One region of the Clostridium aquiflavi genome, then DNA from elsewhere that is predicted to be linked to it. Evidence: riboswitches for the same ligand, from Rfam matches in the RefSeq annotation. Region 1 holds a riboswitch; the other holds the start of a gene.
What was found. Region 1 has a riboswitch for lysine ahead of RGC78_RS06575 (amino acid permease). Riboswitches for the same ligand answer to the same signal wherever they lie in the genome.

Region 1 (4,436 bases):
ATACAGACTCTATAAACCATCAAGTGGAAGTGTATTATTAGATAATAAAGAATTAGATAAGATGAAACATAAAGATTGTGCAAAAGAAATTGCAGTTTTAGCTCAAGAAAGTAATACTCACTTTGATTTTACTGTTGAGCAAATAGTAAAGATGGGAAGATATCCATATAAATCTGTTTTTGAAGATTACTCTAAAGATGATTTACAGATGGTTCGAGAAATGCTAAAAAAGGTAGGCTTAGAAAGCTATAGTAAGAGGAGTTTTTCTCATTTATCAGGTGGAGAGAAACAAAGAACATTAATAGCAAGGGCTTTAGTTCAAAATACTAAATTTTTAATATTAGATGAACCAACAAATCATTTAGATATAGGATATCAGATACAAATTATGGACTTAGTTAAAAGTCTTAATATAACTACGTTAGCAGCTATACATGATATGAATCTAGCATCTATGTATTGTGATTATTTAATTGTAATGAAAGATGGAAGGATAAAGAATTTTGGAACAGTAGAAGAAGTGATAAATTCTGAAATGTTAAAAGACGTGTTTGGTGTAAACGCATATGTGGGAGTTAACCCTGTAAATAAAAAATTACAAGTATCATTTATGCACACACATGAACATATTAAAGGACTTGGAATAGATCATATACATGAAGATGGATTTACAGGAGTGCATACTCATTAAAGTTCAACAGATATTTTATAGAATTAGATACAATTGATTTATTTGGTGATGGATTTTAAAGGTCATGATGGCATCAAACAAGAAACCCACGATTAATTATGATATGCTTCCTTTATAGTAGACAGTTAAAATAATAAAACTGTTTTTATAAAGGGTGCAGTTCATTAAACTTAGCCGTGGGTTTTTACATTTAAATTTTATTATGTCAATTATACTGATTCTGATGTTTTGAATTTAACTTCCTCTAAATCATTATTATTTTCAGAGAAATTTAAATTAACATCATCTAAAGAAATAACTTTAGTTTTATGTTTAATTTTATAACCTATATACAATGCAAGAAATAGGGGAATTCCTATATAAGATGCAATTAAACCTTGCCAATCAATTCCATCGGGTTTTATACATGAGTAGCCTTGTCCCAACATTATGATTGTACACATTATTAAAGCTAATATAGGTCCAAATGGATATAATATAGCTTTGTATTTTAAACTTTTTAAATCCTTACCTTGGTGAATAAATGCTTTTCTAAATCTATAGTGACATATGGCTATACCTACCCAAGCTATAAATCCAGCAAGACCAGATGCAGCAACAAGCCAAACATAAACGGTACTTTCAGCAAATATACCAGTTAAAAAACAAGCTGAAGCAATTAATGTAGTTAAAAGTACAGCATTTACAGGTACTCCTTTTTTATTGGTTTTAGCAAATATTTTAGGGGCCATACCCTCTTTAGCCATGGAAAAAAGCATTCTACTTGATGCATACATGCCAGAGTTACCAGCAGATAATACAGAAGTTAATATAACTGCATTCATTAAGGAAGCTGCTCCTGCTATACCAGCTCTTTCAAATACCATTGTAAAGGGACTTGTATCAAGTCCTGCACTAGTAAATGGTATTATAGCACCTAAGACAATTATTGTTCCTAAGTAAAATATTAATATTCTCCAAAATATTGAATGTATAGCTTTGGGTATAGTTTTTTCAGGATTTTCACTTTCACCAGCAGCAACTCCTATAAGTTCAGTTCCTTGAAAAGAAAAACCTGCAATTAAGAATATAGAAAATATAGACTTAATACCTCCATGAAATGGACCATCAGCTATAGTATAGTTATGAAATCCTATTTCATTTCCACCCATTATACCTAAAATCATTAAAACACCTATTACTAAAAATATAAGAACTGTAACTACTTTAACTCCAGCAAACCAAAATTCTGATTCACCATATGCTTTTGATGATAAAATGTTTAAACCTACTATTATTGTTAAAAATAATATACTCCAGAATAATGCATTTACATTTGGAAACCAATACTTCATAATTAAAGAACCGGCAACCATTTCTGCTGCTATTGTTATAGCCCAGTTGTACCAATAGTTCCATCCAAGGGCAAATCCAAGTGCTGGATCAATAAATTTATTAGCATAGGAACTAAAAGAGCCAGCAATTGGCATATAAGTTGCCATTTCTCCCAAGCTAGTTATTAAAAAGTATACCATGATGCCAACTAATCCATAAGCTACCAATGCACCGCCGGGTCCAGCTACATGTAAGGTATCACCCATTGCAAGAAATATACCAGTACCAATAGAACCACCTATTGCTATCATGTTTAAGTGTCTTGCTTTTAAACTTCTTTTTAATTCATTTTTTTCTTCACTCATTTTTTTATCCTCCTTATGGTTTAAATTTCCATAAGTAAGTAACTAAGATAATATAAAGATTTAGGCACATGAAAAAATAATAGACCAATGCCGCACCATTATTCCTGCACTGCGTTTGGAAAGGGTGCATGGCTAAAAAATCGACGTTTCCACAGTGGCCTTGGCGATTTTTTTATGTGCTTTAAACAATAAAAAATGCCATGAGCATATACTCATGACATAAATACGAAAGTTGTATATTTAAATAAATATTACAATATCGTAAATTTCCATTGAAAATAGCTCTCCACAAAATAATTTGTGACAGTCTTATATATATTTTACATAAGACCAGTAAATAGCATGAAAGCAATCAACTATTTACTTCGGCGAAAGTTCCTTTCGTATTACTTCATTGAGCTTACCTCCATAATACTACTATTAAATTTCGCGCCTCTATCTAAGTTATTTACTTTTTAATTCATACATAATTATGGCGTAAAATTATAAATAAGTCAATAAAAAATAATGTATTTACATTATATAATAATATTGAGAGATTTTTCTTCTTAGTTATATGAATTCTATGTGGTGCAATTTAGTTATTAGAGTTGATACATAAAAATAATGTAATATGGAAAAAGTATTGTTGTTGTAATTGAAATAAAACAACAGTTTAGAAAATATGAAAGAAAATATTTAACAAATTTAAAATAAGGAGGAAAAAAATGAAGTCAAGCGTAAAATCAACAAAAAAATTAACCTTGGTACCTTTGATATTAATGATTTTTACATCTGTTTATGGATTTAACAATATTCCAAGATCATTTTACAAGATGGGTTATGCAGCTATTCCTTGGTACATTTTTTCAGGAATAACCTTTTTTGTTCCGTTTGCATTAATGGTAGCTGAATTTGGTTCTGCTTTTAAGGATGAAAAAGGTGGAATCTATTCATGGATGAAGAAATCCATTGGACCAAGATTCGCATTCATAGGAACATTTATGTGGTATTTTTCTTATGTAACTTGGATGGTTAACGTTGCATCTGGTATGTGGATTCCAGTATCAAATGCTATATTCGGAAAAGATACAACACAAAGCTGGGCTTTATTTGGTATTCAAGGACCACAAGTTTTGGGAGTTTTAGGAATTATATGGATACTAGTAGTAACTTATACATCAACCAAAGGGATGGATAAGATAAAGAAAGTAACATCATTAGGTGGAACAGCAGTTTTATTATTGAATATATTCCTTTGGACTGGTGCTATAGCAGTATTTTTAGGGAACCATGGAAATTTAGCTGAGCCAATTGAAGGAGTTAAATCATTTACACAAACGCCAAATCCTAAATATATTGGAGATATAATTGCTTCGTTAGCATTTGTAGTATATGCTCTATTCGCTTATGGAGGAATAGAGGCTGTGGGTGGATTAGTTGATCAAACTGAAAAGCCAGAAAAAATTTTTCCCAAAGGAATTCTTATTTCAGCAGCTATAATCTCAGTAGGATATTCATTAGGAATACTGTTCATTGGTGTATTTACTAATTGGGAAAGTGTAATGGGGATTAAGGAAGTTAATCTGGGAAATGCAAGTTATATAGTTATGTCTAATCTGGGATATTCACTTGGTACAGCTTTTGGAGCAAGCGAGAACATGGCTATAGTTTTAGGTAAGGGGGTTGCAAGATATGTTGGACTTTCAATGTTTCTAGCATTATCCGGCGCATTTTTTACACTTATGTATTCACCATTAAAGCAGATAATTGAAGGCACACCTACTAAATTATGGCCTGGAAAAATTGGAGAAACTAAACACGGATTGCCTATTAATGCTATGTGGATTCAAGCTACCATAGTTTGTGTAATGATAGGATTGGTAGCTTTTGGAGGAAGCTCAATGGCTGCATTCTTCAATATACTTGTTTCCATGACTAACGTAGCTATGACACTGCCATATGTGTTCATAGCTCTTGCATTCCCGTATTTTAAGAAGAAAACAGAAATCAATAAACCATTCGTAGTGTTCAAAACTCAAGGAATTGCAAATTTTTGGACTTGTATAGTTGTTTTAACAGTAGGA
Region 2 (4,436 bases), on a different contig from region 1:
AATGGCGACAAAATAATAAAGCCAATAATATTTGTAGCTATTGGTTTATTATTTATAAAAGTTATACTTGATTTAATATAAAAGTTATTATGTTTTTAAACAGTGTTAAGTTTTAATATAAGAATATTAAAAATAGAATTACATAATAGAAATGTTAAACGATATTAATTATAAGTTATATTGAAAATAGAGCTTATAATTAATATCGTTTATATTTTTACAAATATATTATTTCTAAGTCATCTGGAACATATATATATCCATTAAACTCTTCTTTACCTTCATTAAGATATGATTCTTTTCTATGTGATAAATCTTTATCTTCAGTATGATACAGTATAACATTTTTTACAGCTAAGATTTTAGCATTATTACAAGCATCTTTTACAGTTGCATGATGTTTTTCATATGGTTTAAAGATTTCTTTTTGAGAATATAAACAAAATGCTTCATGAAATAAATAATCTACATTTTCACAAAAATCTCTCACCACTTCTCTATATGGTTCATCTCCTAGAAAAGTTAAAGTTTTACCATTTGATAAAAAAGTTTTGAATCCAAACTGCAATTCTTTAGTGCTATGTATATCAAAAAATATTGTTCTTCGTCCTAATATATTAACTTCAGTATTATTTTCAATTTCATTAAATATTATTTTATCATCAAATAGTTTTAAAAATTTATTTTGAAGTACATAAGAACAAATCGTTTTAATAGCCTCAATAGATTTTTTAGTACAATAAATATTAAAAATCCCATCATATTTATCATTTAACATTCCATTTGCTACTGAACGAATTACCCACACACTTCCTAGCACATGATCATTGTGATTATGAGATATAAACATATTATGTATTTGATTTATATTTATGTTTGCTTTTTCAAGATTTGACAATATGGTATTTCCACCACCTGCATCTATAAGAAAATGCTCATTATCTTTTGATAAAGTGAAACAAGTATTATAGCATTTGGTTACCATAGCAGATCCAGTACCAAGCATAGTTATAGATTCCATAAGATTTCATCCCCTTATAATTCATTATTTAAGACAATATAATTATAAAGTTTATATGTATTTATAACAATAAGGCACATGAAAATAAATAATAAGTCTAAAGTTGCAATGGATATTTGTCATCAGGCAAGAAGGTGAATTGTTCATTAAATATATTAATAAAAGAAAAAAATGTATTCCTGAAATAGTTCAAGCTACGAGGGATAAAGATAGTGTGTCCTTCCATTTAATAATAAGGGGAACTTAAATATAAAACCTCTAAGAAAGCACTGCTAGTTCACAAAACAAAAACAATAAATGTAATTATTATATTAAATATATCTTGTAAGTACTTTACAGTAATGTTTAAAAATGATATAATGGTCAAAATGAATACGGAAAACCTAAGGTAGAGGAGCTGTTTATAAATAGTACTTATTTAGAAGTTGGCAAACGTTGACTAATAAGGAAAGGTATAATGGCCGAAGAAATAAATCAAGCAAAAATTTATTTCTGGGTATGTATATAATATATGCATAACTGTCACGCAAGTGGAGAGCTACAAGGATTTACTAAGATGTTATTGTTAAATTTTAATTTAAAGAAATAATATCTTTATAAGCTTTAGCAATGAAACTCTACCCGTTATAGTATTACTATAACGGGTTTTCTTATAGCAATATTTTTAGGGGGAATAATTATGAAAATTAAAGGAATAATAATACCACTTGTAACACCATTTAAAGATAATTGTGTTGATTTTGTTTGCTATAAAAAATTGGTAGATTATTATATAGAACAAGGTGTAGATGGAATAATACCATTGGGAACTACTGGGGAAAGCTCGACAATATCATCTTTTGAGTATAATGAAATACTATCAAAAACAATGGAATATAATAATGGTAGAACAAAAGTTTATGTAGGACTTGGAGGAAATAACACATCTGAAGTAATAAAAAGATTAAAAATAGCTAAAGATAATAATGTTGATGGAATATTATCAGTAGCACCGTATTATTCTAGACCAAATCAAAGAGGAATTTATGAACATTTTAAGAGTATATCTGAATCTACAGATAGAAATATACTAATATATAATATTCCTTATAGAACTGGAGTTAATATAGAAAATGAAACTATATATAAGTTGGCAGAGCTAGAAAATATAGTTGGAATAAAAGATTGCTCGGGAAATATAAGCCAAACTTCAGAGTTATTATTAAACAGACCAAGTGATGATTTTTCAATATTAACAGGAGAAGATGCTCTTTTTTATACTACATTGGCGCTTGGCGGTGATGGTGGAATTTTAGCATCTGCAAGCTTAAACACAAAAAGTTTTATAAAAGTATATAATGATATGAAATCAAATGATTATAAAGAAGCATTAAAAACATGGAGAGAGATTTCCAAGGTTATACCATTATTATTTAATGAACCTAATCCAACTCCATTAAAATATTGTTTAAAAAACATGGGATTAATTGATTCTGATGAAGTTAGATTACCATTAATTAATATAACAGATGAACTTAAGAATAAATTAGATAATATGTTATTTTCTAAATAACTATTTATATAAGGGGCTAGGACAATTAGCAATAAGTAATAAGTAATAAGTAAAAAATATGGGGATATTTTTTAAATAAATAAAATTAAGGAGATAAAATCTCTTTAGTTTTATTTTTTTTGTTAAGTGGCATTTAATTAGAAGCTTCTTCTTTATATTCTCAAATATTTTTGACTATTCAAATATTTAGGAGTAATATAAAAGGGTTGCGTTCAATTTTAAAATAAGTTGAGTTTTTTTATTGATACGTACAATTTAATTAAAAATACTACTAAAATGTAGTTTCAAATAATATGATAGGGGGAGATATAAATAATGTTACCTAAACTACTTACAATGATAAAACAAAAGGATATTACTAAGAATCAGATAGCAAAAGATATTATATCAGGAATTATTGTTGCTATAATAGCCTTACCTTTATCAATAGCGTTAGCGATATCATCAGGAGTATCACCTGAAAAGGGACTTATTACTGCAATTTTTGCAGGCTTTGTAATTTCACTTTTGGGTGGAAGTAAAGTTCAAATCGGAGGACCAACTGGAGCTTTCGTAATTATAATTTATTCTATTATTCAACAGTACGGATTAGATGGATTAATTACAGCTACAATAATGGCAGGAATCATTCTAGTTATAATGGGATTATTAAAATTTGGAACAGTAATTAAATACATACCTCAAACAATAACTGTAGGTTTTACTAGTGGTATAGCAGTAACCTTATTATCCACTCAAATAAAAGACTTTTTTGGATTAACAATAGATAATGTTCCAGCAGAATTTATTCCAAAATGGCAAAGTTATTTTTCACATATGAATACATTAAGTACTTCAACATTATTAATAGGTATATTATGCGTACTTATTATTGCTTTATGGCCAAAAGTTAATAAAACAATACCAGGTTCATTGGTGGCGTTAATTGTATCTACTGTACTAGTAATGGCTTTTAAATTACCAGTAGAAACTATAGGTGATAGATTTAGTACATTATCATCTTCAATACCGATGCCAATGTTACCTAAATTAAGTATAAGCACAATAAATCAATTATTTGCACCAGCGATGACAATTGCTATATTAGCTGGATTAGAATCGTTATTATCAGCAGTAGTAGCTGATGGCATGATAGGAGATACTCATGATTCTAATATGGAGCTTGTTGCACAAGGTATAGGTAATATTGTATCAGGATTATTTGGTGGAATACCAGCAACAGGAGCTATAGCAAGAACAGCAGCAAATGTTAAAAATGGAGGAAGAAGTCCAATTTCAGGTATTGTACATGCTGTAACATTACTAGCTATTATGCTAATTTTAATGCCAATTGCTAAATTAATACCTATGACATCTCTTGCAGCAATATTAGCTGTTGTATCTTATAATATGAGTGAATGGAGAACATTTAAGTCATTATTAAAAGCACCTAAGAGTGATGTTATTGTATTAGTTATAACGTTCTTCTTCACTATAGTGTTTGACTTAGTAGTAGCTATTGGATTTGGAATGCTTATGGCTATGTTCTTATTTATGAAGAGAGTATCTGAAACAACTGCTATTAGAGATTTAGTAGATGAAGAGGTATTTGATGAAGAAGTTTTAGATATGTTAAAAGAAGCTGATGGAAAGATACTTGTTTATCAAGTTGATGGACCATTGTTCTTTGGAATTGTACAAGATTTCTTAATTAAAGTTAATGCTGTTAAATCAACGGCAGAAGTTCTTATATTAGATATGAGACATAGTTATGCAATAGATGCTTCAGCAATAGAGGCATTAGGTAAACTACTTAAACATTGCAGAAAAAATAAAATAAAACTTTTAATAACACATGTTCAAGAACAACCAAGAAATGTTTTA

Region 2: it holds a riboswitch for lysine, as region 1 does, so the genes downstream of both, dapA (4-hydroxy-tetrahydrodipicolinate synthase) here and RGC78_RS06575 (amino acid permease) in region 1, are expected to answer to the same signal.

Annotation. Positions count from the first base shown of each region.
Region 1 is NZ_JAVJAN010000014.1:27,126-31,561, reverse strand. It holds gene RGC78_RS06580 (ABC transporter ATP-binding protein) at 1-691, shown strand, start outside; gene RGC78_RS06575 (amino acid permease) at 901-2,370, opposite strand; lysine riboswitch at 2,642-2,816, opposite strand; gene yjeM (glutamate/gamma-aminobutyrate family transporter YjeM) at 3,078-4,436, shown strand, end outside.
Region 2 is NZ_JAVJAN010000020.1:1,664-6,099, forward strand. It holds gene RGC78_RS08535 (sulfite exporter TauE/SafE family protein) at 1-81, shown strand, start outside; gene RGC78_RS08540 (MBL fold metallo-hydrolase) at 218-1,021, opposite strand; lysine riboswitch at 1,403-1,570, shown strand; gene dapA (4-hydroxy-tetrahydrodipicolinate synthase) at 1,701-2,573, shown strand; gene RGC78_RS08550 (SulP family inorganic anion transporter) at 2,889-4,436, shown strand, end outside.